DNA from 3 places in the Kitasatospora sp. NPDC004289 genome. Region 2 is predicted to be linked to each of the others. Evidence: predicted binding sites of a transcription regulator. Region 2 holds the regulator's gene; each other region holds the start of a gene.
What was found. Region 2 encodes HrcA, which represses chaperone genes, less so after heat shock. Its sites were predicted from a motif close to TTNGCACTCNGNNNNNCNGAGTGCNAA; they were not measured.

Region 1 (7,270 bases), on a different contig from region 2:
GTCGTAGTGGTCCCGCTCGAAGCCCCTCGCAGGGGCACCCAGCCGCTCCGCGAAGGCGTGCAGCTCCGCGTACGAGACGTCGCTCACCAGGTGCGACCAGTACTTCCCGTGCCCCGGCCAGGTGGGCGGATCGACCAGGATCACGTCAGCGACCCCACCGGGGCCACCGCCACGCCCTCCTTGCCGCACACCCAGTGCGGCTCCGGCCCCAACTCCGGCTCCACGCCCAGCGCGTGCGGATCCCCCTCGGCCGCGCACGACCGGCACACCGGCCACCGCCCGTACCCCTCCAGCAGCGCGTCCTGCACGTCCTGCGCCACCAGCCCCGCCAGGTACTCCACCCCGTCCGGCCACTGCTCCACCCACCACCGCCGCTTGGTGAGCACCTCCTCGACCAGCGACACCACCTGCGGATCGGCCACGTCACGCGCCGTCAGATCGGCCAGGATCAACGCCCGCGCCGCGTGCAGCGCACTCTCGATGCCATCGGAACTCATCCCCCCATTGTCCCCTCCCCCACCCGCCGCAGGAACCGGACCGGGCGAGTGACCGGGCGGCTCTCCGTCAGGTCGGTCCGGCCGCCGCCGCGGTCCCCCCGGACGGTGAAACGCCGCAGGGCGGCCTCCCCGGTGAGGGGAGGCCGCCCTGACGGACGTTCCGGAGCTTGCCGATCCTCGGGAGGATCAGAAGTCCATGTCACCGCCCGGCATGCCGCCGCCGGCGGCCGCGGCGGCCTTCTCCGGCTTGTCGGCGATGACGGCCTCGGTGGTGAGGAAGAGCGCCGCGATGGAGGCGGCGTTCTGGAGGGCGGAGCGGGTGACCTTGGCCGGGTCGATGATGCCGGCGGCGATCAGGTCGACGTACTCGTTGGTCGCGGCGTTGAGGCCCCAACCGGACTCGAGGTTGCGGACCTTCTCCACGACGACGCCACCCTCGAGGCCGGCGTTGGTGGCGATCTGCTTGATCGGGGCCTCGAGCGCGACGCGCACGATGTTGGCACCGGTGGCCTCGTCGCCGGTCAGCTCCAGCTTGTCGAAGGCGACACCGGCCTGCAGCAGCGCGACGCCACCACCGGCGACGATGCCCTCCTCGACGGCGGCCTTCGCGTTGCGGACGGCGTCCTCGATGCGGTGCTTGCGCTCCTTGAGCTCGACCTCGGTCGCGGCGCCGGCCTTGATGACGGCGACGCCACCGGCGAGCTTGGCCAGGCGCTCCTGGAGCTTCTCGCGGTCGTAGTCCGAGTCGGAGTTCTCGATCTCGGCGCGGATCTGGTTCACGCGGCCGGCGACCTGGTCGCTGTCGCCGCCACCGTCGACGATGGTGGTCTCGTCCTTGGTGATGACCACCTTGCGGGCGGTGCCCAGCAGGTCGAGACCGGCGTTCTCCAGCTTGAGGCCGACCTCCTCGGAGATGACGGTGCCACCGGTGAGGATGGCGATGTCGCCGAGCATGGCCTTGCGGCGGTCACCGAAGCCCGGGGCCTTGACGGCGACGGACTTGAAGGTGCCACGGATCTTGTTCACGACCAGGGTCGACAGGGCCTCGCCCTCGACGTCCTCGGCGATGATGACGAGCGGCTTGCCGCTCTGCATGACCTTCTCCAGCAGCGGGAGCAGGTCCTTGACCGAGCCGATCTTGGAGTTGGCGATCAGGATGTACGGGTCCTCGAAGGAGGACTCCATCCGCTCCAGGTCGGTGGCGAAGTAGGCGGAGATGTAGCCCTTGTCGAAGCGCATGCCCTCGGTGAGCTCGAGCTCCAGACCGAAGGTGTTGCTCTCCTCGACGGTGATGACGCCTTCCTTGCCGACCTTGTCCATCGCCTCGGCGATGAGCTCGCCGATCTGGGTGTCGGCGGCGGAGATGGAGGCGGTGGAGGCGATCTGCTCCTTGGTCTCCACGTCCTTGGCCTGGGCCAGCAGCTGGTCGGAGACAGCCTGGACGGCCTTCTCGATGCCGCGCTTCAGGGCCATCGGGTTGGCGCCGGCGGCGACGTTGCGCAGACCCTCGCGGACGAGCGCCTGGGCGAGCACGGTGGCGGTGGTGGTGCCGTCACCCGCGACGTCGTCGGTCTTCTTGGCGACCTCCTTGACGAGCTCCGCGCCGATCTTCTCGTACGGGTCCTCGAGCTCGATCTCCTTGGCGATGGAGACACCGTCGTTGGTGATCGTGGGGGCGCCCCACTTCTTCTCAAGGACGACGTTGCGGCCCTTGGGGCCCAGCGTCACCTTGACGGCGTCGGCAAGCTGGTTCATGCCGCGCTCGAGTCCGCGGCGAGCTTCCTCGTCAAAAGCGATGATCTTGGCCATCGGAAGTGGTCCTCCAGGACACGTCGACTGCGCCGGACCGGAGGGCGCCCGCGACGGACGGCCCTGGTGTGCGGGGGTCTTGTCCCCTACCGCTCCCGGGGGCCTCACCGACCCGGTCCGTTGTCACTCTCATGCTGTGAGTGCTAACGCCAATGATTAGCACTCTCGGGTATCGAGTGCAAGCCCAATCGTGATACGGACACCCGCGCCGCGGGCCCGCGCGCACACGACGACAGGCCCGTACGACGTGGTGTCGTACGGGCCTGCCGGCGAAGCGTGGAGACTGCCAGCCCGAAGCCGAGCCGAGGTCCGCAGGTGCGGAAGGTCAGACCGCCGCGCGGACCATGTCCGCCTGCGGGCCCTTCTGCCCCTGGGAGATCTCGAACTCGACCCGCTGGCCCTCCTCGAGGGTGCGGTAGCCGTCCATCTGGATCGCGCTGTAGTGGACGAACACGTCCGCACCACCGTCGACCGCGATGAAGCCGTAGCCCTTCTCCGCGTTGAACCACTTGACGGTGCCCTGAGCCATTCCGAACTCCCCTTGTGCTGTGCTGGCCCTTCGCGGGTCCACAGGATGCGGACCCAGGTCTGTACCGGCACACGCCCGAGGGAACCCCCCCTGGGCGTAGCCGCGGTCATTGCTTGAACGCGCCGACCGCCGCTGAATGTATCCGGACAGACGCCCTCTGCAACAGGGTCAACTTCGCCGAATTCACCGTGTGACGAAAGGGATGTGACGGGAGGAAAGCCTCACGGAGCGGCAATTCGCTCCGGGCATAGCGGACCAATCGGGATGAGACGCTGTCAGATTCCTGACGCTGGCCTGACAGTTCCCGTCCCACCGCGGGCGCCCGACGTCTCAACCGACGGACGGGCCCTGCGTGCACGACTCAGCCGTACCGCCGGACGGGATTCGAAACCTCCGATCCGACTCCGCACTCTACCCCCTGGCACCTGACGGAAATTCACCGCGACATGCGGCGGGCCGCCACCGAATAACCGGAATCATTCGTTCCGGTCGCGGTGACGGCCCGTCGATTGCGCCGTACTGCGGAGCAGCCGGTTCAGCAGCCCCCGGCCACGGCCGGAATGATCGAGATGCTGGTGCCGTCCTTGATCTCGGTCTCCAGGCCCTCGGCGAAGCGCACGTCGTCGTCGTTCACGTAGACGTTCACGAAGCGGCGCAGCTTGCCGGCGTCGTCCAGCACCCGGGCGGCGATGCCGGGGTGGTTGGCGTCCAGGTCGGCGATCACGGCGGCCAGGGTGGCGCCCTCGGCGGCCACCTCGGCGGCGCCGCCGGTGTAGGTGCGCAGGATGGTCGGGATGCGGACGGTGGCGCTCATGGGGGAACTCCTAGAACGGAACTGAAGGGGATCAGGCGGAGGCGAGGCCGGCGGCCCGGAAGGACTCCAGGGTCGGGCGGATGGTGGCGGTCAGACCGGCGTCGGAGACGGCGTCCAGGGTCTTCAGGCCGTCGCCGGTGTTGATCGCCACGGTCTCCTTGGCCGGGTCGAGCTGCCCGGTCTCCACCAGCTTCTTCAGCACGCCGATGGTCACGCCGCCCGCGGTCTCGGCGAAGATGCCCTCGGTGCGGGCCAGCAGCTTGATGGCCTCGACCACCTCGGCGTCGGTGACGTCCTCCACCGCGCCGCCGGTGCGGCGGGCGATGTCCAGCACGTACGGGCCGTCGGCCGGGTTGCCGATCGCCAGCGACTTGGCGATGGTGTCGGGCTTGACCGGCTTGATCACGTCGCGGCCGGCCTTGAAGGCGGCGGAGACCGGGGAGCAGCCCTCGGCCTGGGCGCCGAAGATCTTGTAGGGCCGGTCCTCGACCAGGCCGAGCTTGATCAGCTCCTGCAGACCCTTGTCGATCTTGGTGAGCTGGGAGCCCGAGGCGATCGGGATGACGATCTGCTCCGGCAGGCGCCAGCCGAGCTGCTCGCAGATCTCGTACGCCAGGGTCTTGGAGCCCTCGCCGTAGTACGGGCGGAGGTTGACGTTGACGAAGCCCCAGCCCTCGCCGGCCGGGTCGCCGATCAGCTCGGAGCAGAAGCGGTTCACGTCGTCGTAGTTGCCCTCGATGCCGACCAGCTCGCCGCCGTAGACACCGGCCATCACGACCTTGCCCTGCTCCAGGTCGTGCGGGATGAACACGCAGGACTTGAAGCCGGCCCGGGCCGCCGCCGCGCCCACCGCACCGGCCAGGTTGCCGGTGGAGGAGCAGGACAGGGTGGTGAAGTTGAACGCGCGCGCCGCCTCGATGGCGCAGGCCACCACGCGGTCCTTGAAGGAGTGGGTCGGGTTGCCCGAGTCGTCCTTGACGTGCAGCTGGGCGGTGAAGCCGAGCTCGCGGCCGAGGTTGTCGGCCTTCACCAGCGGGGTCCAGCCCGGGTTGAGGTTGGGCTTGGAGGCCACGTCGGCCGGGACGGGCAGCAGCGGGGCGTAGCGCCAGATGGAGGCCGGGCCGGCCTCGATCCGCTTGCGCAGCGCCTCGGCGTCCGCGGAGCCGAAGTCGTAGGCGATCTCCAGCGGGCCGAAGCACTCGAGGCAGGCGAAGCTGGGGCCGAGCGGGAACTTGGTGCCGCACTCGCGACAGGACAGCTGGTCGGCGGGCCCGAGGTCGACGGTGGGTGCGGCGGAAACAGCGGTAGCCATGGTGGCGGAGGCCTCTCTCCTCATCTTCCCCGTGACGCGGTCGCGCCACAGGCCGGAATTGGCACCTGTCCCGCCGTGGCCGCAGATGGGCCTGATCGCGCGAGAAGGTTGCCGGGACGTCAACGGGCCGTTCCCTCAGTCCCTCTGGATGAGCTCTGTGAAGTTGTGGTCCTGCTCTCCGGCCGACCCCGACGTGCGAAGGTCTGACCGCAGTACGAAGACTGTATCCGAAGGCGCCGGAGCGGGAACCGGCCGTCCGAGGTACGAGATGCGAAGCGCGAGGAGACGAGACAGTGCCCGACCAGCCTCAGCCGTCCGACCCTGCCGAGGAGTTGCTGCCGGAGGTGTCCGACTGGCTGTGCCAGCGCTCCTGGAGCGCCGGCGACCGGCCGTTGGAGGCACTGCTGGCGGCCAAGCAGGCGGCGGGGCCGGCCGGGACGATCAGCGTGGTGCTGCCGGCCCTGGACGAGGAGTCGACCGTCGGCGGGATCGTCCGGGTGATCCGCCGCGAGCTGATGGAGCGTCTGCCGCTGGTGGACGAGCTGGTGGTGGTGGACTCCGGCTCGGCCGACGGCACGGCCCGGATCGCGGCGGAGGCCGGCGCCCGGGTGGTGCACCGGGACGAGGTGCTGCCCCGGCTGCCGGCGGTGGCGGGCAAGGGCGAGGTGCTCTGGCGCTCGCTGCTGGCCACCTCCGGGGAGATCGTCTGCTTCGTGGACGCGGACCTGCGCGAGTTCGACCCGGCCTTCGTCTCCGGGATCGTCGGGCCGCTGCTGACCGACCCGTCGATCCACCTGGTGAAGGCGATGTACGACCGGCCCCTGGAGACCGACGGGGCCGTCGTCCCGGCCGGCGGCGGGCGGGTCACCGAGCTGGTGGCGCGCCCCCTGCTGAACCTCCACTGGCCCCAACTGGCCGGATTCGTCCAGCCCTTGGGCGGCGAGTACGCGGCCCGCCGGTCCCTGCTGGAGCGGCTGCCCTTCCCCACCGGCTACGGGGTGGAGCTCGGCCTGCTGGTGGACGCGCTGGAGCTGGCCGGGCTGGACGCGCTGGCCCAGGTGGACGTCGGGGTGCGGCACCACCGGCACCAGGACGGCCAGGCACTCGGGCGGATGGCGGCGACGATCTACCGCACCGCGCTGGAGCGGCTGGACCGGACCGACCGGCTGAAGAGCACGCAGGACCTGGTCCGTCCGCTGCTCACCCAGTTCACCCGGGATCCGGCCAGCCGGGAGTTCACCGCCCACACCCATCCGGTCGGCGCACTGGAGCGGCCGCCGATGGTGACCGTGCCGGAGTACCACCGACGGTGAGCCCCCCGCATGCGCCCCGTGTGCCGACTGGTTTGCCCCCGGGGGTGCGAGGCAAGGTTGGTGACATGGCCGATCTCGCGACCGAACGTTCGAATCAGACCGGGGCCGCCCCCATCCTGGTGGCCTCCAACCGGGGGCCGGTGTCCTTCACCGCCGAGGACGACGGTTCGCTGACGCTGCGCAGAGGCGGCGGCGGGCTGGTCTCCGGGCTCTCCGCGATCGACGACCCGTCCGCCGTCTGGGTGTGCGCCGCCCTCTCCGAGGCGGACCGCACCGCCGCCCGGCAGGCCCCCGACGGCCGGCTCGACCTGGCCGGGCACCAGGTCGGCGGTCAGGCCGTCCGGATGCTCGACATCGACCCCGGCACCTTCGCCCGGGCGTACAACGGGGTGGCCAACTCCACCCTCTGGTTCGTCCACCACCTGCTGTACGAGACCCCGGTGGCACCGGTCTTCGACGACCGCTTCCGCCGCGAGTGGGACTCCTACCGGGCCTACAACACCGCCTTCGCCGAGGCCCTGGCCGCCGAGGCCGCACCGGACGCCGCGGTCCTGGTGCAGGACTACCACCTCTCGCTCGCCCCCGCCCTGCTCCGCGAGCTGCGGCCGGACCTGAGGATCGGTCACTTCTCGCACACCCCGTGGGCCCCGCCCGAGTACTACCGGCTGCTGCCGGACGACGTGGCGGCCGACGTGCTCACCGGCATCCTCGGCGCCGACCGGGCCGGCTTCCTCACCCGGCGCTGGGCGCTGGCCTTCGCGGACTGCTGCGAGGCGGTGCTGGGCGCCGTCGTGGACCGCGCGGCACTCACCGTCACCCACGCCGGGCGGACCACCGCACTGGGGGTGCACGGGCTGGGCGCGGACGCCGACTTCCTCCGCGAGCGGGCCCACCAGCCGGACGTGGACGCCAGGTTGGCCACCCTCAGGGAGGCCGTCGGCGACCGTCGGACCATCGTCCGGGTGGACCGCACCGAGCTCAGCAAGAACATCGTCC
Region 2 (7,270 bases):
CGGGGGCCATGCGTTTCTTTGTCAGCGAACCTTGGGGCGCCGGAGGCGCCGCCGACGGTCGGGGTTCGGCGGCTCGGGATGGGCGGCCCGGGGCGGGTGACTCAGGCCCAGCGGCCGGTGCGGCCGAGCAGGAGGGCGCCCGCCGCGACGCCTGCGGTGGAGGTGCGCAGGACGGACGCGCCCAGACGGTGCGGCTTCGCCCCGGCCTCGGCGAAGGCGGCCAGCTCGTCCGGGGAGACCCCGCCCTCGGGGCCGACCACCAGCACCAGGTCCCCCGCGGCCGGGAGGGCGGCGGTGGCCAGCGGCTCGGAGCCCTCCTCGTGCAGGACGGCGGCGAAGGAGGCGGCGGCGAGCAGCGGGGCCAGCTGACGGGTGGTCATGAGGTCGCGGACCTCGGGGAAGCGCAGGCGGCGGGACTGCTTGCCGGCCTCCCGGGCGGTGGAGCGCCATTTGGCCAGCGCCTTGGCGCCCCGGTCGCCCTTCCACTGGGTGATGCAGCGGGAGGCGGCCCAGGGGATCACCACGTCCACCCCGACCTCGGTCATGGTCTCGACCGCGAGCTCGCCCCGGTCGCCCTTGGGAAGGGCCTGGACCACCACGATCCGGGGCGCCGGCTCCGCCTCCTGACGGACCGCCAGCACCTCGACGTCCAGCGCGTCCTTGCCGTGCACGGCGCGCACCGCACCCTCGACGCCGAGCCCGAGCCCGTCCGCCAGGGTGACGGCCTCGCCGGGCTCCAGCCGCTTGACGGCCGCCGCGTGCCGCCCCTCGGGCCCGTCCAGCCGCACCACCGAGCCGGGGGCGGCCCCGGCGAGCAGTGTGGACTCCACGACGAACACGGGGGCGGTCATGCGGTGCTACTCCTCGGTCGGATCGCCGTCTCAGCGACCGTTGAACGCGTCCTTCAGGCGGGAGAACAGGCCCTGCTGGCCCGGTGCGAACTGACCCGAGGGCCGCTCCTCGCCGCGGAGCACGGCGATCCGCCGGAGCAGTTCCTCCTGCTCCGGGTCGAGCTTGGTCGGGGTCTGCACCTCGACGTGCACTATCAAGTCGCCCCGGCCGCCGCCGCGCAGGTGGGTGATGCCCCGACCGTGCAGCGGGATCGACTGGCCGGACTGGGTGCCGGGCCGGATGTCGACCTCCTCCAGCCCGTCCAGGGTCTGCAGCGGCACCTGGGTGCCGAGCGCGGCCGCCGTCATCGGGATGGTGACGGTGCAGTGCAGGTCGTCCCCGCGCCGCTGGAAGACCGCGTGGCTGGTCTCGGCGATCTCGACGTAGAGGTCACCGGCGGGGCCGCCGCCGGGGCCGACCTCGCCCTCGCCGGCCAGCTGGATCCGGGTGCCGTTGTCCACACCGGCCGGGATCTTGACCGTCAGGGTGCGGCGGGCGCGGACCCGGCCGTCGCCGGCGCACTCGGGGCACGGGGTCGGCACGACGGTGCCGAAGCCCTGGCACTGCGGGCAGGGGCGGGAGGTCATGACCTGGCCCAGGAAGGACCGGGTGACCTGGGAGACCTCGCCCTTGCCGCGACACATGTCACAGGTCTGCGCCGAGGTGCCGGGGGCCGCGCCCTCACCGTTGCAGGTGGTGCAGGTGACGGCGGTGTCGACCTGGAGCTCCTTGGTGGTGCCGAAGGCGGCCTCCTCCAGGGTGATCTCCAGGCGGATCATCGCGTCCTGGCCGCGCCGGGTGCGCGAGCGCGGGCCGCGCTGGCCCGAGGCCGCACCGAAGAACGCGTCCATGATGTCGGAGAAGCCGAAGCCCGCCGCGCCCGCGCCGAAGCCGCCGGCCCCGCCACCGCCGTTGGGCGAGAGCGGGTCGCCGCCGAGGTCGTAGACCTGGCGCTTGGCCGGGTCTGAGAGCACCTCGTAGGCGGCGTTGATCTCCTTGAACCGCTCCTGCGTCTTGGGGTCCGGGTTGACGTCCGGGTGCAGTTCGCGGGCGAGGCGCCGGAACGCCTTCTTGATCTCGTCCTGCCCCGCATCCCGTCGGACGCCGAGTACCGCGTAGTAGTCCGTGGCCACCAAATGCTCCGCTTGTTCCGCCTCTAGAAGTGCTGCGACTGGTCCTGAACAGTGCTGATCTTCGAGCTGTTCCTACGACTCGCCTACGACTCGGCCAGGATCTGGCCCACGTACCGCGCCACCGCTCGCACCGCCCCCATTGTGCCCGGGTAGTCCATCCGGGTCGGTCCGATCACGCCCAGCTTCGCGACACTCTGATCGCCCGAACCGTAACCGACCGAGACCACCGAGGTGGAATTGAGGCCCTCGTAGGCGTTCTCGTGGCCGATCCGGACCGTCATCCCCGCGTCCGCCGTCTCACCCAGGAGACGGAGCAGGACGACCTGCTCCTCCAGGGCCTCCAGCACCGGCTGGATGGTGAGCGGGAAGTCATGGCCGAAGCGGGTCAGGTTGGCCGTGCCGGCCAGCATGATCCGCTCCTCGTTCTGCTCCGCCAGGGTCTCGAACAGGGTGGCCAGCACGGTGGAGACCGTCGGCCGGTCGGCGGGCTCGAAGGTGGACGGGAGGTCCTCCAGCAGGCCCGGGACCTCCGGCAGCGGCCGGCCCACCGCCTGGGCGTTGAGCCGGGAGCGCAGGTCCGCCAGGACCGTCTCGCCGACCGCGCCCGGGCAGTCCACCATCCGCTGCTCGACCCGGCCGGTGTTGGTGATCAGGACCAGCATCACCTTGGCCGGGGCCAGTGCCACCAGCTCGACGTGACGGACCGTCGAACGGCTCAGCGAGGGGTACTGGACCACCGCGACCTGCCTGGTCAGCTGCGCCAGCAGCCGGACCGTGCGGGCCACCGTGTCGTCCAGGTCCACCGCGCCGTCCAGGAAGTGCCGGATGGCCCGGCGCTCCGGGGAGCTCATCGGCTTGACCTCGGCCAGCCGGTCCACGAACAGCCGGTACCCCTTGTCGGTGGGGATCCGGCCCGCACTGGTGTGCGGCTGGTGGATGTAGCCGTCCTCCTCCAGGGCCGCCATGTCGTTGCGCACGGTGGCCGGGGAGACGCCGAGGTTGTGCCGCTCGACCAGGGCCTTGGAGCCCACCGGCTCCTCCGTCCCGACGTAGTCCTGGACGATGGCGCGCAGCACCGCGAGCTTGCGGTCGTCCAACGGCCGCTCGCCGTACATGGCACCCACCTCCCTCTCGGCCAGGCCCGCTGGCACTCAGACGGGCAGAGTGCCAGGGCAGTACCAGCCAGTGTAAGGCCCATGGGTGACGGCAGGAACGGGGCGCTCAGGTGATCCTCGTTGCTCCGTCAGTTGGGCCTCGCCCCGGGGGCGGTCCGGTAGTGGCAGCATCGAAAGCGGACATACCGGGATACAAGGAGCAGACATGTCATCAGGACGGCGCACCCGCTTCGCCCCGGACCGAGGTCTGACGGGCCGGATGGTCACCACCATGTTCGTCATCGGGCTGCTGTACGTGGGCTTCACCGGGGTGCTGATCGTGCTGCTCCGCGGGGCCTGGCCGCTGGTGGTGCTGATCTCCGGCGGGCTCTTCGTGGCGCAGTTCTGGTTCAGCGACCGGATCACCCAGCGCGCCATGGGCGCCCGCGAGGTCACCCCCGAGGAGTACCCGCAGCTCCACGGCACGGTGGACCGGCTCTGCGCCCTGGCCGACATGCCCAAGCCCCGGGTGGCGGTCACCGACACCGACATGCCCAACGCCTTCGCCACCGGCCGCAACCCGCAGAACGCGGTGGTCTGCGTCACCACCGGCCTGCTGCGACGGCTGGAGCCCGAGGAGCTGGAGGGCGTGCTCGCCCACGAGCTCTCGCACGTCGCCCACCGGGACGTCGCGGTGATGACCATCGCCGGCTTCCTCGGCGTGCTGGCCGGGGTGATCACCCGGATCGCGCTCTACGGCGGCTTCCTGAACGGGCGCGGCAGCAAGGACAACAACGCCGCCATCGCGATGATCCTGATCCCCCTGGTCAGCATGGTGGTCTACGCGGCCAGCTTCCTGCTCACCCGCCTGCTCTCCCGCTACCGCGAGCTGGCCGCCGACCGCGCCGCCGCCCAGCTCACCGGCCGCCCCAGCGCACTGGCCTCCGCCCTCACCAAGGTCACCGGCCAGATCTCGGCCATCCCCACCGAGGACCTGCGCCGGGCGCAGCCGTACAACGCCTTCTACTTCGCACCCGCGCTGAGCGCCCGGGAGACGGCGAGTCAGCTGATGTCCACCCACCCGTCGCTGGAGCAGCGGCTCGACCAGCTCGGGCGGATCTCCGCCGAACTCGGCCGCTGAGGGGAGCCGCACGCGCCATGGGATTCCTCGACTCGCTCTTCGGCCGCAGCAAGCCCGTCCGCCCGGACCTGGACCAGCTGTTCGCCGTCCCCTCCGCCGCCCTCACCCTGGAGGCGGGCGCCGGCTTCCGCCCGACCGGCCTCGGCTCGGTCTGCTTCGCCGCCGTCGAAGGCGGCGCCTTCGGTGAGGTGACCCGCCAGGTCACCGCCCTGCTCGACGCCGACACCGGCCGCGGCGGCACCCCGGTCGAGGCCTCCCGGGACTCCTACGGCTACTCCTGGCTGCTGGCCCGGCACGCCCCCGAGGAGCTCCCCGAACTGGTCAACGACCTGCACGCGGTCAACGGCGAGCTGGAGGCCAACGGCTTCGGGCCCCAACTGCTGTGCTCCATCGTCTCGTTCCGCGACGGCGCCGACCGGCCGCTCGGGCTGGTCTACCTCTACAAGCGCGGCACCTTCTACCCCTTCGCCCCGCTGGCGGGCGGAGTGGAACGGCGCGACAACGCACTGGAGCTCCAGGTGAAGGCGCTGCTCGCCGACGACCTCAAGGTGGAGCCGGAGCTCAACCGCTGGTTCCCCGTCTGGGGAGCACCCGGGCTGTGACGGGGCGTCGGCTCAGGGACGGTCGTACCAGGAGAAGGCGGTGATCCTCCAACCGTCCCGGGGCGTGCGGACGAACTGCATCGTCTTGGTGCCCGTGCCCTCGTACACGGCGCCGTCGAGGAAGCCCGACTTGGCGTACTCGCCGAAGCGACAGGCGATGTCGCCGGCGATGTCGGTGCGCTCGCTGGTCTCCCACTCGTGGAACTCGGTCAGGCGGCCGTTCGCGAGCAACTCCTCGCGGGGAGCGACGAACTCCTCGACGGAGTAGACGGTGTACCTCGGCCCGGTCACCACGATCACCCCGCCCGGCACCATCAACCGGCGGATCCGCCCGACGTCGGCGGGCTTGCCGTCCCGGTTGTCGAAGGCGCCGAAGAACTCGGCGGTCAGGGCGTCGATCTCGCGCTTGGCTCCGTCGCCGGGGGCCGCGCCGTTCGAGGCCGTGTCGTTGGAGGCCGCGTCGTTCGAAGACATGCCCGGACAGTAACAGTGCAATGGCACCGAGCGGGAGGGGTCCGGTCAGCCCAGTGCCCGGCACCTGCGGACGTGGTCCGCCCCGTGCCGGTACCAGGCGGCGGCGACCTCCCGGCCGTTCGGAAGGACGTGCCGGGCCGGGCCCTCGGCCGGGACGAACCCGGCGGCCTCCAGCGTCCGGAGGCCCGCCCGGTTGGTGACGGCGGTCCCGGCCCGGACGGTGGCGAGGCCGAAGTGACGGTGCGCCAGGTCGGTGACCGCCGCCGCGACTTCGGCCCCGAAGCCCCGGTACCGGTAGTCCGGAGCCAGCCACCCGCCGATCTCCCGGGCCTCCAGGTTCAGGGAGGCCATCCCCGCGTAGCGCCGGTCCTTCCGGTGCACCACCGTCAGCAGGCCGACGAGGCCGGCGGTCAGCGGGGTCGGCCGACGCAGCCCGGGGTTCAACCGACGGCGCTGCTCCGCCGTGAAACGGCCGTTCCCCAGCCGCAGCAGGTCGGCGACCAGCTCCTCGGTGTACGCCTCGTCCCGCACCAGACCGAGCTGCTCCCGGGCCTCCTCGTCCGCGCTCATGGCGTCCAGCACGATCACGTCGAGCACGGTCCGCGGCGTGTAGAGGTCGAAGTGCCCCGTCCTGATCCAGTGCCGCCCGTCACCGCAGCCCCGTCCCGGTACGCGACGCAGCGCCCAACTCCCGGTCATCCCCAGCCCCCCGATCCGGTGCACGACGGCCCGGACCCTACCGCACCCGTCCGAACACCGCGCCGTACCCTGACGGCCCATGAGATCCGACCTTCCGGGCCTGCTGCGCGCCCTCCGCTCCCCCGATCCGGCCGTCCGGGACGACCACGCCTACGTCCGGCTGGCGGAGCTGGTCCCCGGCCTGGAGGAGGCCGAGCGGTCCCGGCTCGGGGACGAGCTGGCCGGGTGGTTCGGCGATCCCGAGGTGCACGTGCGGAGCTTCGCCGCGCTGGTGCTGGCCCGGCTGGTGGAGGCCGGTGCCCACCGGGCGGAGTGGGTGGAGGAGTTCGCGCGCTGGTACCCCGCGGAGCCCGACCTGCGCGGGTACGACGCCGGGCTCGGCTGGCTGCACGCCGCCGCGCACGGGGCGGACCTGCTGGCCGCCTTCGGCCGGCACCCGGCGGTGGAGCCCGCGCCGCTGCTGGAGCTGGGGGCGCGGCGGCTGCTGGCGCCGACGGGGCAGGTCTTCGACTCCATGGAGGACGACCGGATCGGCTGTGCGCTCGGGGTGGTGCTGACCCGGGCGGAGCTGACGGAGCGTGAGTCGGTGGGGTGGCTGGACCTGGTGGCCGAGGAGTTCGGCCGGGGAGAGCCCGGGCCGATGCCGCCGTTCGCGTCGAACACCCTCCGCACCCTCCGGGTGGTCTACCTGCTGGCGGACCGCGGGGTGCGGCCGCGCGGGCACCAGGGGGAGCCGCTGATGCTCCGTCACCGGGCGGCGGTGCGGGAGGCGGTGGCCGGCGTGCTGAGGATCGCGGCACCGTATGCGGGGTGACGGGCGGGGGCGGCTCGTAGACTCCGGGGAATGCGGAGCAAGGAGTACGGACCCGACCTGACCCCGCCGTGGAAGCGGCAGCAGCCGGCGCCCGAGGTGGCGGCGGAGCGCGACCTGGTGGTGGAGGAGGCGGCCACCGGGTACTGCGGGGCGGTGGTGCGGTGCGAGAAGACCGCGGAGGGGTTCACCGTCACGCTGGAGGACCGGTTCGGGAAGCAGCGGGTCTTCCCGATGGTGCCGCGCGGCTTCCTGCTGGAGGGCCGGGTGGTCACCCTGGTCCGGCCGGTGGCGGCCAGGACCGGGCCGCCGCAGGGGCCGGGACGGACCGCCTCGGGCTCGGTGGCGGTGCCGGGGGCTCGGGCCCGGGTGGCCCGGGAGTCGCGGATCTACGTGGAGGGGCGGCACGACGCCGAACTGGTCGA
Region 3 (7,270 bases), on a different contig from region 2:
GTAGGGGGTGCTGACCAGCCGGTCGGAGGTGACGTACGCGATCCTGGGGTCGATCAGCCGGCCCCCGACCTGCTCGGCGACCTCGGCCACCTGGTGGGCGCGGATCACCGCGCCGTCCGGCTCGTAGAGGTAGCGGCCGACCGGACCCGCCTCCGGGTCCGGGAGGTGACCGCCCGTCAGCGAGTGCGGGCCGGGGAGGAGGGTGGCCCGGTGCGGGGCGGTGGCGCCGGTGCCGAACCAGAGGACGGCCTCCTTGACCTCGCCGTGGTCCGAGACCCACTCCGCCTCGGCGCCCTCCGGCACCAGCTCGTGCGGGATGCCCGGGGCCACCTTGAGCGCCCCGTACGGGGTGCGGCGGGCCGCCTCGACCGCCCAGGACAGCGGCGGCGAGTACGCCTCCGGGTCGAACACCCGGCCCCGGGCGGTCCGGCGGGCCGGATCGGTGAAGACCGCGTCGTAGCCGGCGACGTCCACCTCGGTGACGTCGGCCTCGCGGACCTCGACGAGCTCGGTGAGGCCGAGGGCGGCGGCGTTGGCGGTGGCGACGGCGCAGGTCAGCGGGTCGCGGTCGACGGCGAGCACGTGCACCCCGGCCCGGGCGAGGGCGATCGCGTCGCCACCGATCCCGCAGCAGAGGTCCGCGAGGCGGCGCACGCCGAGGGCCGCGAAGCGGCCGGCGCGCCACTCGGCGACGCTGCGGCGGGTGGCCTGCTCGACTCCGTTGGGGGTGAAGTACATGGCGTCGGCGTCGGTGCCGAACTTCGCGCGGGCGCGCTGGCGCAGGTGCGCCTGACCGATCGCGGCGGTCACCAGCTCGGCCGGGTGCTCCTTGCGCAGCCGGGTGGCCAGCGCCAGCTCCTCGCCGGGCTTGAACTCCCGCAACTCGGCCAGCAGGGCCTGGCCCTGATCGGTCAACAGGGCCTTGAACGCGTCGATCTCCACGGGGCCATTCTCGCCGCTCCCGCAGGGTGGGCACGCCTGTGGCCCCGCAGGGGCCATCAGGGGCGCGAGGAACTGCGCGAAGCGGAAGGTGCGCGCCGGTGGCCGGGCGCGGGCGCTCACTTGCAGGTGGTTGTCCGTACCCGGCGATCAGGTCGGTGCCTTCCGTCTCGCGCAGTTCCCCGCGCCCCTGAGGGCCCCTGCGGGGCCCCGGGGCGCCGGGGCGCCACGCGCGGCGTTGGCACTCTGGTTGACTGAGTGCTAACCGCGGCCTATGGTCGTTCCTGGCACTCCCCACCGGGTGAGTGCTAACGCGATGGAGCGTGTCCGACCCCCGCGACGGCGGGCGCGTGCACATCGCCACCTACCTGTAGAACAACCCCGTAATCTCCGAAGGGGAGCTCGGACGTGACCGCCAGCAGCAAGGTTGCCATCAAGCCGCTCGAGGACCGCATCGTGGTCCAGCCGCTCGACGCCGAGACCACCACGGCCTCCGGCCTGGTTATCCCGGACACCGCCAAGGAGAAGCCCCAGGAGGGCGTCGTCCTGGCCGTCGGCCCGGGTCGCTTCGAGGATGGCCAGCGTCTTCCGCTCGATGTCGCGGTCGGCGACATCGTTCTGTACTCCAAGTACGGCGGCACCGAGGTGAAGTACCAGGGCGAGGAGTACCTCGTCCTCTCGGCCCGCGACGTTCTCGCCATCATCGAGAAGTAAGTCGTTCCAGCCCGCCCCGGTCACGTGTCGTCAGACAGCGGCCGGGGCGCGGTTGTTGGCTCCCGCAGTCAGTAGATCCCCAGAGGAAACGGAACCATGGCGAAGATCCTGCAGTTCGACGAGGACGCCCGCCGCTCGCTCGAGCGCGGTGTCAACAAGCTGGCCGACACGGTGAAGGTGACCATCGGCCCCAAGGGCCGCAACGTCGTCATCGACAAGAAGTTCGGCGCGCCGACCATCACCAACGACGGCGTCACCATCGCCCGTGAGGTCGAGCTGGACGACCCGTACGAGAACCTCGGCGCCCAGCTGGTCAAGGAGGTGGCCACCAAGACCAACGACGTCGCGGGTGACGGCACCACCACCGCCACCGTGCTGGCCCAGGCCCTGGTCAACGAGGGTCTGCGCAACGTCGCCGCCGGCGCCGGCCCGGCCGCCCTGAAGAAGGGCATCGACAAGGCCGTCGCCGCCGTCTCCGAGCACCTGCTCTCCATCGCCCGCGAGATCGAGGGCAAGGAGGACGTGGCCGCCGTCGCGTCCCTGTCCGCCCAGGACCAGCAGGTCGGCGACCTGATCGCCGAGGCGATCGACAAGGTCGGCAAGGACGGCGTCATCACCGTCGAGGAGTCGAACACCTTCGGCGTGGAGCTGGACTTCACCGAGGGCATGCAGTTCGACAAGGGCTACCTGTCGCCGTACTTCGTCACCGACGCGGAGCGTCAGGAGGCGGTCCTCGAGGACCCGTACATCCTGATCAACCAGGGCAAGATCTCCTCCATCCAGGAGCTGCTCCCGCTGCTGGAGAAGATCCTTCAGGGCGGTGCCTCCAAGCCGCTGCTGATCATCGCCGAGGACGTGGACGGCGAGGCGCTCTCCACCCTGGTCGTCAACAAGATCCGCGGCACCTTCAACGCCGTCGCGGTGAAGGCCCCCGGCTTCGGCGACCGCCGCAAGGCGATCCTCGGCGACCTGGCCACCCTGACCGGTGCCACCGTCATCTCCGAGGAGGTCGGCCTCAAGCTCGACCAGGCCGGTCTGGACGTGCTGGGCACCGCCCGCCGCGTCACCATCACCAAGGACGACACCACGGTCGTCGACGGCGCCGGTGACTCGGACGCCGTCGCGGGCCGCGTCGCCCAGATCAAGGCCGAGATCGCCAACACCGACTCGGACTGGGACCGCGAGAAGCTGCAGGAGCGCCTGGCCAAGCTGGCCGGCGGCGTCTGCGTGATCAAGGTCGGCGCTGCCACCGAGGTCGAGCTCAAGGAGCGCAAGCACCGTCTGGAGGACGCCATCTCCGCGACCCGCGCCGCGGTCGAGGAGGGCATCGTCGCCGGTGGTGGCGCCTCGCTGGTGCACGCCGCCAAGGTCCTGGAGGACGGCCTCGGCCTCTCCGGCGACGAGGCGACCGGTGTCGCCGTCGTCCGCAAGGCGCTCGCCGAGCCGCTGCGCTGGATCGCCCAGAACGCCGGCCTCGAGGGCTACGTCATCACCTCGAAGGTCGCCGAGCTGGAGGCCGGCCAGGGCTACAACGCCGCCACCGGCGAGTACGGCGACCTGGTGAAGGCCGGCGTCATCGACCCGGTCAAGGTCACCCGTTCCGCCCTGGAGAACGCCGCCTCCATCGCCTCGCTGCTCCTCACCACCGAGACCCTCGTGGTGGAGAAGCCGGCCGACGAGGAGCCGGCCGGCCACAGCCACGGCGGCCACGGCCACTCCCACTGACGCACCGTCAGCCCGACCGGAGGCCCGGTTCCCCTGCGGGGGAGCCGGGCCTCCGGCGTTCTTCCCGGGCCGCCCGGGCCGCCCGGAGGGCGGTCAGGGGCGCGGGGAACTGCGCGCGGGGGAACGGCAGCGCGTGCAACTGGCTCGCGTGCCCCGATCTCACGCCGGTCCGCCTTCCGGTTCGCGCAGTTCCTCGCGCCCCTGGGTCGCTGCCCTGCCGGGCCCACGTTGCGAGCTGCGCGGTTGGGTGTTTGCCCAAAGGATCGCTTATAACGGAGTCATGATCGAGGCCCGCCACCTGCGCGTCCTGCGCGCCGTCGCCCGCACCGGTTCGTTCTCCGCGGCCGCCAGGGAGCTCGGCTGCACGCAGCCGGCCGTCAGCCAGCAGATGAAGGCGCTGGAGAAGTCGGTGGACACCCCGTTGGTGGTGCGCTCCGGCAAGGGGATGCAGCTGAGCGAGGCCGGCCAGGTGCTGCTGAAGCACGCGAACGGGATCCTCTCGGGCCTGTCGGCCGCCGAGGAGGAGGTCGCCGCGATCGCCGGGCTGCGGGCCGGGCGGGTGCGGCTGGTGTCGTTCCCGACCGCGAGTTCCACCCTGGTGCCGCCCGCCGTCGCCCGTCTGCGGGGCGCCCGTCCGGGGGTGCGCGTGTCGTTGGTGGAGGCGGAGCCGCCGGAGTCGCTGGCGATGCTGCGCGGGGGCGAGTGCGAGGTGGCGCTGGCGTTCCGGTACCCGGACTCGCAGGGGGTGACCACGGTGCCGGCGCCGCACGTGACGGCGCGTCAGGCGCGGGCCGAGGCGACCCTGGAGGCGGCCGCCAGCCAGGCGGCGAGCGACTGGTCGGACCTGGTGGTGCGGCCGCTGCTGGACGACCCGCTGGTGGGCCTGCTCCCGGCCGGGCACCCGCTGGCGGACCGGGACGAGAGCAGGCCGGTGGAGCTGGTGGAGCTGGCGGGGGAGCAGTGGATCGCCGGCTGCCCGCAGTGCCGGGGGCACCTGGTGGGGCTCTGTGCGGACGCGGGCTTCGAGCCGCTGATCGACTTCGCCACCGACGACTACCCGGCGGTGGTCGGTCTGGTGGCGGCCGGGCTCGGGGTCGCGGTGCTGCCGGGGCTGGCGCTGGAGGCGGCCCGGCACGAGGGCGTCGCGGCGGTGCCGGTGCGGGCCGCCTCGGGAGCCCCGGCGGTGCGTCAGGTGGTCGCGCTGACGCTGCCGGACCTGGCCGGGGTGCCGGCCGTCGCGCTCATGCTGGACCAGCTGGCCGGGGCGGCCGCCGCGCGCTGAAGGCGTGGTGCCGTGGAGGACCCGGGCGGAAAAACGTTTCTGCGGTTACGGCGAAGGAGTGACGCGCCGTCAGCGCCTGATGGTGGCGGGCATGGTGAGCGGCACCTCGACCAGCCGGTTGCGCGAACGACCCATCAGTTCCTCGCGCTCGTCCTCGGTCAGGCCGCCCCAGACGCCGTAGGGCTCGCGGACCGCCATCGCGTGCGCCGCGCACTGGGCCCGTACCGGGCAGCGCATGCAGACCTCCTTGGCGCTGGCCTCGCGCGAGCTGCGGGCCGCTCCGCGCTCGCCCTCCGGGTGGAAGAAGAGCGAGCTGTCCACGCCGCGGCAGGCGGCGGAGAGCTGCCAGTCCCAGAGGTCCGCGTTCGGGCCGGGGAGGCGGGAGAAGTCGGCCATGGCACTTGTTCCCTTCATGGACTGCTGGCGAGGGTCTCGGTCCGTCCGGCGAGCTTGCTCTGAGCCGATATGGACACCTGGAAATATGACTTACGGCAACCACTGGGACAAGTCACTCACAGCGGTGCACAACAGTCAATGACCCCACAGAAGCTATAAAAACGGACAAATGGGGGCATGAGGTTTGGCGTGTGTCGGCGTGCCGATCGGGTGGCTCCGGGCGCGCGGAAGGTCGTTCGTCGGCGCCGGTGGTGCGCGGCAAGCGCGTGAGCAGCACGAAAGTGCGGCGTGTGCACCGCGATGCGGCTGATCGGTAACGGGTCGGCCACGTACAGTGGTGGAGATGGCCCTGAAGGCCGTAACTCATTCGAGTGACGGTCGTTGGAAGTGCGGAGGCGGTTAGCGGGCGCTGGGCGCCGGGAACGATCGCGGGAGACCGCGAGCGACCGGAGTCCCTCGCCATTCGGCCGTGTCGGAGAGATTCGTACCAGCCAGGAGGCTCAACGTGACGCGGATCAGCTGCGGAGGACGACGGTCATGACATCCGTACTCGTCTGCGACGATTCCCCGCTCGCCCGGGAGGCGCTTCGCCGCGCGGTGGCGACGGTGCCCGGGGTGGACCGGGTGACCACGGCGACGAACGGTGAGGAGGTCCTCCGCCGCTGGGTGGCCGACCGCTCCGATCTCGTCCTGATGGATGTCCGGATGCCCGGCCTGGGCGGGGTGGAGACGGTCCGCCGGCTGCTCTCGGCCGACCCGGGCGCGCGCATCATCATGCTCACCGTGGCCGAGGACCTGGACGGGGTCGCGCTCGCGGTCGCCGCCGGGGCCCGCGGCTACCTGCACAAGGACGCCTCGCGCGCCGAGCTGCGGGCCACCGTCACCCAGGCGCTGGCCGACCCGACCTGGCGGCTGGCCCCGCGCCGGCTGCGCAGCCCGGACATGGGCGCCGCACCGACCCTGACGGCCCGTGAGATCCAGGTCCTGGAGGGCATGAGCCACGGGCGGAGCAACGCGGAGATCGGCCGCGAGCTCTTCCTCTCCGAGGACACCGTGAAGACGCACGCCAGGCGCCTGTTCAAGAAGCTCGGCGCCTCGGACCGCGCGCACGCGGTGGCGCTCGGCTTCCGCTGGGGCCTGGTCCGCTGACCGGCCCGCACCGGTCACCGCTCGCTCAGACGTATGACGTCACGGTCCCGAGGCTGCACCATGGAGCAGTGGAGCACCTCGGGGACCAGCGGGCGGAGGCGGGGGCGGTGGGGGAGACGCATAACGTTCCGATGCACAACTCCGGAGGCGGTGCCGCGTTTTCCGTGCCGACCAGGCACCATGGACCGATGCGCGACGACGACGCTCCTCCGGCCGGTGGCCCACCCGGCGCCCCGGCCGAGGCACCGGCCGTCGCGGCGTCGGCGGTCGAGCTGGGCGAACTGGTCGCCGCGGCGGTCCGCGGCGAGGGCCCGGCCATCGAGGCCCTGCTGGCGTACGTCCACCCGCTGGCGCTCCGCTACTGCCGGGGCAGGCTGCTCCGGCTCCCCGGCGGGGCCCGGCACCACGTGGACGACGTGGCCCAGGAGGTCTGCGTCGCGGTGCTCTGCGCGCTCCCCCGGTACAAGGACGAGGGGCGTCCCTTCGAGGCCTTCGTCTACGGGATCGCCGCGCACAAGGTGGCCGACCTCCAGCGGGCCGCGATGCGCGGCCCCGGGTCGACGGTGATCCCGCCGGACGACCTGCCGGAGCTGCCGGACGACGCGCTGGGCCCCGAGGAGCGGGCGCTGCTCAGCAGCGACGCGGCCTGGGCCAAGGAGCTGCTCTCCAACCTGCCGGCCCGCCAGCGCGAGCTGGTGCTGCTGCGGGTCGCCGCCGGGCTCTCGGCGGAGGAGACCGGGGAGGTGCTCGGGATGTCGCCGGGCGCCGTCCGGGTGGCGCAGCACCGGGCGCTCAGCCGGCTGCGGGCGCTGGCCGAGCTGGCCGAGGAGAGCTCGTAGCGGCTGCCGGAAGGGATTCGGCCCGGACGGTGTTGTCAAGGGGGCGCGAGTTCGGCATACGGGATGCCAGTACCATGGGGTATCGGCGCCTGGGCAGGTCGCCAAAGTTTCGCGGGTGTGGGCGAGGTTCCCTCGGAGGTTCCTCCAAGACCTCGGGTGTGCTTGGCGGTCCTGAGCTAGTGCCGGTTCGAGAGCAGCGTGCTCCCCCGGACCCTCAGCGGGGAGC

Region 1: the regulator HrcA is predicted to act here: its motif matches at 2,463-2,489, upstream of groL (chaperonin GroEL).
Region 3: the regulator HrcA is predicted to act here: its motif matches at 1,178-1,204, upstream of groES (co-chaperone GroES).

Annotation. Positions count from the first base shown of each region.
Region 1 covers NZ_JBSGEL010000032.1:85,579-92,848, reverse strand. The annotation lists gene ACWEPF_RS22370 (DUF4031 domain-containing protein) at 1-144, opposite strand, end outside; gene ACWEPF_RS22365 (hypothetical protein) at 141-497, opposite strand; gene groL (chaperonin GroEL) at 684-2,306, opposite strand; gene ACWEPF_RS22355 (cold-shock protein) at 2,632-2,835, opposite strand; gene ACWEPF_RS22350 (ubiquitin-like small modifier protein 1) at 3,371-3,649, opposite strand; gene thrC (threonine synthase) at 3,681-4,961, opposite strand; SAM riboswitch class I at 4,979-5,116, opposite strand; gene ACWEPF_RS22340 (glucosyl-3-phosphoglycerate synthase) at 5,294-6,274, shown strand; gene ACWEPF_RS22335 (alpha,alpha-trehalose-phosphate synthase (UDP-forming)) at 6,340-7,270, shown strand, end outside.
Region 2 covers NZ_JBSGEL010000059.1:19,288-26,557, reverse strand. The annotation lists gene ACWEPF_RS30465 (16S rRNA (uracil(1498)-N(3))-methyltransferase) at 102-851, opposite strand; gene dnaJ (molecular chaperone DnaJ) at 882-2,024, opposite strand; gene hrcA (heat-inducible transcriptional repressor HrcA) at 2,108-3,139, opposite strand; gene htpX (zinc metalloprotease HtpX) at 3,345-4,259, shown strand; gene pspAB (PspA-associated protein PspAB) at 4,277-4,861, shown strand; gene ACWEPF_RS30440 (DUF4440 domain-containing protein) at 4,874-5,335, opposite strand; gene ACWEPF_RS30435 (GNAT family N-acetyltransferase) at 5,381-6,058, opposite strand; gene ACWEPF_RS30430 (DUF2785 domain-containing protein) at 6,114-6,848, shown strand; gene ACWEPF_RS30425 (DUF3097 domain-containing protein) at 6,879-7,270, shown strand, end outside.
Region 3 covers NZ_JBSGEL010000027.1:79,258-86,527, forward strand. The annotation lists gene ACWEPF_RS19995 (class I SAM-dependent methyltransferase) at 1-942, opposite strand, end outside; gene groES (co-chaperone GroES) at 1,348-1,653, shown strand; gene groL (chaperonin GroEL) at 1,750-3,378, shown strand; gene ACWEPF_RS20010 (LysR family transcriptional regulator) at 3,659-4,660, shown strand; gene ACWEPF_RS20015 (WhiB family transcriptional regulator) at 4,730-5,056, opposite strand; gene ACWEPF_RS20020 (response regulator transcription factor) at 5,594-6,205, shown strand; gene shbA (RNA polymerase sigma factor ShbA) at 6,394-7,044, shown strand.